Regions from separate parts of the Arthrobacter sp. TB 23 genome, predicted to be linked through region 1. Evidence: predicted binding sites of a transcription regulator. Region 1 holds the regulator's gene; the other holds the start of a gene.

What was found. Region 1 encodes LexA, which represses DNA repair genes until DNA is damaged. Its sites were predicted from a motif close to TCGAACANNTGTTCGA; they were not measured.
Region 2: B384_RS0101780 (LexA family protein) is a predicted target of LexA. The motif match lies at 1,506-1,521, and genes of this name have one in related genera.

What each region holds. Positions count from the first base shown of each region.
Region 1 is NZ_ALPM01000085.1:13,683-17,095, reverse strand. It holds partial or broken gene B384_RS0112450 (ATP-dependent DNA helicase) at 1-964, shown strand, start outside; gene lexA (transcriptional repressor LexA) at 961-1,617, opposite strand; gene B384_RS0112440 (LysM peptidoglycan-binding domain-containing protein) at 2,088-2,462, shown strand; gene B384_RS0112435 (histidinol-phosphate transaminase) at 2,621-3,413, shown strand, end outside.
Region 2 is NZ_ALPM01000018.1:14,963-18,375, reverse strand. It holds gene B384_RS0101790 (CYTH and CHAD domain-containing protein) at 1-767, shown strand, start outside; gene B384_RS0101785 (hypothetical protein) at 915-1,352, opposite strand; gene B384_RS0101780 (LexA family protein) at 1,535-1,966, shown strand; gene B384_RS0101775 (Y-family DNA polymerase) at 1,976-3,325, shown strand.

The sequences.
Region 1 (3,413 bases):
CGTCCTCGCCGTCTTCGAACTTTGCGAGCGGCTTCTGACGGCGACACCGGCCGGTGAGGTGCTCTGGGCCTCACGGCCAAGCACCTTCTCACCGGGCACCGGGTATTCACAGCCCGACGACGACGCACCCGCGACCATCAACATCGCGCCACTGTCCGTGGCCGGGAAGCTGCGGGAAGGCCTGTTCGCCGATCACACAGTGGTCCTGACCTCGGCAACGCTCGCCATCGGGGCCGAATTCGGTCCAGTCGCCGGTTCGCTCGGTCTCGCGGGCGCCTCGGCGCCGTCATGGACCGGCGTCGACGTCGGCAGCCCCTTCGACTACCCGAAGCAGGGCGTCCTGTATGTCGCGAAGGACCTTCCAAAGCCGGAGCGGGGCACCTCGCCTGAGCAGCTCGACGAACTGGAGGTCTTGCTGAAAGCATCGCGGGGTGGGGCGCTGGGACTTTTTTCCTCCCGCCGCGCGGCCGAAGACGCGGCCGAAGCACTGCGCCCTCGGGTCGACTTCGAAATCCTGTGCCAGGGCGAATCGTCAATGTCGGCGCTGGTCAAACAATTCTCGGATGAGCCGGACACGTGCCTCTTCGGCACCATGTCACTCTGGCAGGGCGTCGATGTGCCAGGCCGGTCGTGCCGGCTGGTGACCATCGACCGCATTCCCTTCCCGCGCCCTGACGACCCACTCATGACAGCTCGGACGAGAGCCGTAGCGAAAGCCGGTGGAAACGGTTTCATGAGTGTTTCGGCAACCCACGCGGCCGTCCGCCTCGCTCAGGGCGCCGGACGCCTCATCCGCGCAGCCGAAGACAAGGGGGTGGTGGCGATCCTCGATTCCAGGCTCGCCAACGCACGCTACGGATCATTCCTGCGTGCCGCGCTGCCGCCTTTTTGGTCCACCACCGATCGCACGACGGCGGTCGGCGTCCTGGAGCGGCTGGCAGGAAAACCCACGCCCGGGGGTTAGAGGGCGCGCATGACCGAGACGACCTTGCCCATAATCGTGGCGAGGTCTCCCAGGATCGGCTCGTACTGGGTGTTCTGGGGGAGCAGCCAGGTGTGACCGTCGCGCTGACGGAAAGTCTTCACAGTCGCCTCGTCGTCGAGGAGCGCGGCCACGATGTCACCGTTCTGTGCTTCCTGCTGGCGCCGGACCACTACCCAGTCACCGTCGCAAATGGCGGCGTCGATCATCGAATCGCCATAGACCCGCAACATGAAGAGATCGCCGTGGCCCACCAACTGGCGGGGTAGCGGCATGACATCTTCCACTACCTGGTCGGCCAGCACCGGGCCGCCGGCAGCGATCCGCCCCACCATCGGAACCATGGCTGCGTCGATCGCGCCGCCGACGTCCGGTGTCGTGCCCTGCCCCGATCCTTCTTCGCCGCTGTGCTGATCATGGTCGAGGGTCAGCGGAAGCAGGATCTCCATGGCGCGGGGGCGCTTCGGATCGCGCCTGAGATAGCCCATCCGCTCGAGCTGCGACAACTGATGGGTGACGCTCGAGAGACTGGCGAGCCCCACCGTGTCTCCGATCTCGCGCATGGAGGGCGGATACCCGTTGGTGCCGATGGCCCGCTGAATGGTCTCAAGGATCTTCTTCTGGCGGGGCGTCATGCCCTTGGGCACCTGGCGCCCACGCGGGCGGCCACGGGCTGGCAGGACGGCCGGGGCGGGGTCAGCCGGGGCAAGGTCGGAGGCCGGTTCATCCAGTGGTGCGTCGGACTCTTTCACGGTCGCTGTCCCTTCGATAAGAATCCATGTACCCCGGCAGATCCCTGGATTCCAGGGGCCGAGCTTATTTTGTCAGTGGCGGATGATGTGCTGGTTTCTGCTGGATCCCGAACCTTCATCCTTGCCCTAACGGTAAGGGAGTCAGGACACGTTTTCAAACATTTGTTCGATCGTGTCTCGACAAAGTTCGTCAATCAGTGCTAAAAATAAACAAGCAGTAATTCGAAGATAAGTTCGAACAAAACAGGAATCGCCGGTTTTAGCTCGAACACCGCCTTCAACCTTCAGGGTTGGTCCCGGGCTCATACCCCAGGACCGAATGGACTGATTCGAGAGTACAGAGAGGTGTATCCATGTCTGTCATCACCACACACCAGAATTTCCCCACCACCGAAAGCGACGCGACCAAGAGCGGCGCCACCAAGCTGCGGCTTACCCGCAGGGGCCGGCTCCTGTTGGTCGGATTGCCGATCGTGCTACTCGCGTCGGCCGTTCTGATGTTGTCAGGATTTTTCAACTCGCCTGCCAAGGCATCAGCTGAAGGCGGAGAGGTGACCGAGACCGTCAGTGTCAGCGTCGCAGCCGGCGAAACCATCTGGCAGCTGGCAACCGAGTTCGCTCCGGACCGCGATCCGCGCATCGTCGTCTCCGAGATCGTTGAACTGAACAGCCTGGGCACCTCAGTGCTGCAGGCAGGGCAGCAACTGGATGTCCCCACCAACCGGTAACTCCTCGACAGCCAGTGCTGCACCCCCAGAACCCTCCAACCCGGTCGGCCAGTATCGGCCACCGGGTGTGGAGCTTCTGCGAACGCGGTGAAGATCCTGATGAAGGGTGAAGGCCCGTCGATTCTGCACCTGCAGCACTCCACGCTTAACCTTGACAGGTGAGCGAACAGTTTGAGCGGTTGAGCCGGTTGCCCCTGCGTGAGGATCTGCGGGGCAAGCACCCCTACGGGGCACCCCAGTTGGATGTCCCCATCCTCCTAAACGTCAATGAGAATACCCATGGAGTGCCGGACGATGTCCGGCAGGCAATCGTTGATGCGGTGAGCCGGGAGGTCGGGGGGCTGAACCGTTACCCCGACCGTGAGTTCACCGAACTCCGGACCAATCTCGCACGCTACCTCGGCCACGGACTGACGCCCGAAAACCTGTGGGCCGCCAACGGATCCAACGAGGTACTGCAGCACCTGCTGCAGGCCTTCGGTGGCCCGGGTCGATCAGCCATCGGCTTCCCCCCGACCTACTCCATGTATCCGTTGCTGGCCAGCAGCACCGGCACCCGCTATATCGCAGGGCAGGGTAACGACAGGTTCGAGCTCAGCGCCGCCGACGCGGCCCGCGAAGTGCGCGAATCCGGCGCGAACCTCGTCTTCCTGTGCTCGCCGAACAACCCGACCGGCTCAGCGCTGGGCCTGGATGTGGTGGAAGCGGTTTATGAGGCGGGCAGCGACGCGCAGGCAATCGTGATCGTCGATGAGGCCTATGCCGAGTTCGCCCACGCAGGCACCGTCAGCGCCCTCAGCCTGCTGGCGGGCCGGGAACGTCTTGTGGTGTCACGCACCATGAGCAAGGCTTTCGCGATGGCCGGGACGAGGCTCGGTTACCTGGCGGCGGCCCCCGAGGTTGCTGACGCGCTGCGCCTGGTCCGGTTGCCGTACCACCTTTCGGCCATCA
Region 2 (3,413 bases), on a different contig from region 1:
TGCGGGTGAAGGCTCGCACTCTGCGTAGCATGCTGAAGACCTATCGCCCGCTGCTGGAGGGCGGCCCGGCGGGCGAGCTCGAAGGTCAGCTGAAGTCACTCGGCCGGAATCTCAGCGCCGCCCGTGACGCGGAAGTGATGCAGGCGCTGATCGTGACCCGCATTGCCAACCGGCCACCGGGGTCAATCCCCCGGCACGTGATGAGGCGGTTGGACAAGTCATCGGCCGCCCGGTACCAGAAGGCCTACTCGGCAGTCCTCCGGGACCTAAATTCCGCTGAATACTTCGCTACCCTTGATGCCCTCGACGAGTTCACCGCCCGGGTCCCGCTGAAGGGCGAGAAGAACAACGGCGGGAAGGCTGCCACGAACCTTCCGCCAGCGGTCAACCGCCAGCAGGAGATCGTGGTGAAATCCGCTCAACGTGCCAGCCGCGCATCAGATCTGGACTCACAGCTGGAGTTGCTGCACGAGGTGCGCAAGAGGTCCAAGCGCCTGCGCTACGCGATCAGGTCGGTTGAGGGGGCCTCAGGATTCGCTTTCGGCGGGCAGGTGGGAAAGTCAATGAAGTCATCGGAGAAGATCCAGGACATTCTGGGAACCCACCGCGACAGCGTCCTCTTTCAGGAGTATCTCCTCAAAGCATCCCGTGCGGCGCGACGGGCCGGAGAGAACACTTTCGCCTACGGAGTGCTTCATGAGGCCGAGAATTCGATCCAGGCCGATGCTGAAAGAAAATTCCGGAAGAGCATCAGGAAGCTCAGCTGACCGGAAAGCGCACACCATGACCCACCCCACCCAGCCTTGGAACCGCTCACGGTGGGATGCTTCCGCCGAGCTGCCGGAGCTGAACAACGGCGGCTTCGGAGAGTGCTAGTAGGTCAGCGGTCGCGTCGGATCACCGGTCCTGGTAGTTCACCAGTCCTGCCAGCGGCGGTTGCCCTGAAGCGGGATGGCGCGTCGCGCGGGGCCCCGCTGTTCGCTGTCTTCCGTGGCCCACGAGATAAGCACGGCTGGCTTTTTTCCCCGCAGATAGCCACTGAACGTGGCCTCCCCCGAGGTCTGCATGGTGCTTCGCAGATTCGAGGACTCCACAGCGAACTGCTCGAATTGCACGTCGACCGCAGTTGCCTTGGCTGATCCGGTGTTGGTCAACACCCAGATGTTGTCCTTCTGCCAGTACACGGCCCAGTCAGCTTCCCGCAGCCGAGGGGGTTCAGGCACTTCAACCTGACCGGCGGTCGCAGCCTCGGGCGTGCGGCGATGACGGTCCGCAGCAATCGCTGCCCACCCGCCGGCAAAGCCGAATCCCGCGGCAACAATCGCCATCACAGGGAACCAGATCCAGTCCATCACCCGTTCCCCAATCCGCTTTCAGTCGGTCACCCGGTAAGCAAGTAGCCGCCCGTGGTGTTGTTGCGTCCCCGTGAAATCTAGCACTGAGCCGACCGCACTTTTGACTCCGCCCCGCTGAAAGGTCCGGGTCGGATGCTACGCTTATTTCGTTCGAATATATGTACTAATCGAGGGACGCCGTGACCGTTGTAGCCCATATTGCTCAGTTACACGGAACCCCGCCAGGCCACTTCACCGACGTCGCGCCGGTCTCCGTTCCCGCAGGTTTCCCCTCGCCCGCACAGGACTATTACGACGGCGGGATTGACCTCAACAAACACCTGATCAAAGACACCACCTGTACTTTCATCGTGAGGGTCTCCGGCGACAGCATGTCCGGCGCCGGTATCAAAGACGGGGATGAGCTGATCGTGGACCGGTCGTTGGCGCCCCACCACGGATCGGTGGTGGTGGCGATCCTGGACGGCGAGTTGACGATCAAACGGCTACACCTTGGCGCCACCGGGGTCATCCTCAAAGCGGAAAATCGCGACTATCCGGACATCACTGTCGCTGAACTGTCCGATTTGTCGGTGTGGGGGGTAGTCACCCGCTGCCTGCACTACGTGTAAGCCGCTGCGATGACCGATTACCATTCCCGGGTGCCCGATGGCCCGGGCCATTACCCGTCCGCGGCAGCAGCCGACCGTACCAAACCGTCCCGGATAGCCCTCGTCGACGTCAACAGCTTCTACGTCAGCTGCGAACGTGTCTTCGATCCCAGCCTGGCGGGCGTCCCGGTGGTGGTCTTGTCAAACAACGACGGCTGTGTGGTGGCCCGGTCCAATGAGGCGAAAGCCCTCGGCATTCCACTCGGCGAGCCGTGGTTCAAAATCTCCGCCCAGGCCCCCGGCTGGGGGCTCATTCAGCGCTCCAGCAACTATGAGCTCTACGGAGACCTGAGTTCACGGGCCATGGAGCTGATGGGACGCTTCGCCGCCTGGCAGGAGGTGTACTCGATCGATGAGTCCTTTCTTGGTCTCGCGGGTTCGCCGCAGTCCTTACAGGATCAAGGCTGGGCCATCCGGGCCGCCATGGCGCTGCACACGGGGTTGCCGGTCTGCGTCGGAATCGCCCCGACCAAGACCCTTGCCAAGTTTGCCAACCGGGTGGCCAAACAAAACCCTGCGATGGGTGGGGTCTGCAATCTCGACACCATGCCCGGGGCCCACATCGACCACATCATGTCGCGGGTCCCGGTCACCGGGGTCTGGGGTATTGCTGGCCGGCTCGGAAAACGGCTCAATGCCATCGGCGTGTTTACCATCGCTGACCTTCGTGCCGCTGACCCGTTGCTGATGCGACGGAAATTCTCGGTCCTCATGCAGCGCACCATCCTGGAGCTGCGCGGTGTGCCGTGCATCGAACTGGAAACGGAGCGCGCGGACAAAAAGCAGATGATCTTTTCCCGCTCATTTTCGACGCCGGTCACTACGCTCGCTGGAATGCATCAGGTGATGAGTCTCTACGCGCAGGCCGCGGCGGTGCGCCTGTCCCGGGCGAAGCAACTCGCCAAGAGCATGACCGTGTTTGCTGGCACATCACATTTCCACCGGACTGCTTCCTCCTTCCCGTCCGTGACCGTGAGACTGCCCGCCCCGACCGCTGATCCCGTGGTCCTGACGCGGGCGGCTGTCGGGGCCCTTGAGGGACACCTTGGGGAGGGGGTCCCCTACGCTCGGGCCGGGGTGATGCTCACCGATCTGTCCCCCGCCGGGTTTCAACCGCAACTGGACGTCTTCGTTTCGGTGCACGAGCGGCGCAACATCGGAGCGCTCCTCGGTGAGGTGACCCAGAAGTACGGTACGGGAAGTATCGGACTGGGTCGGGCCGGTATGTGCGCCCCGGCCGATTGGACCATGAGCCGCCGGTATTCCTCCCCCCGGTACACCACCGAGTGGGATGAACTCGCCATTGTGAAAGCCGACTGAGTAAGGCCAACTGAGTAAAAGCCGACTGGATGAAAGTACTGCCGACCACTGACCACGGGTGGGCCTTGGTCCCCTTCAAGCAAATGAC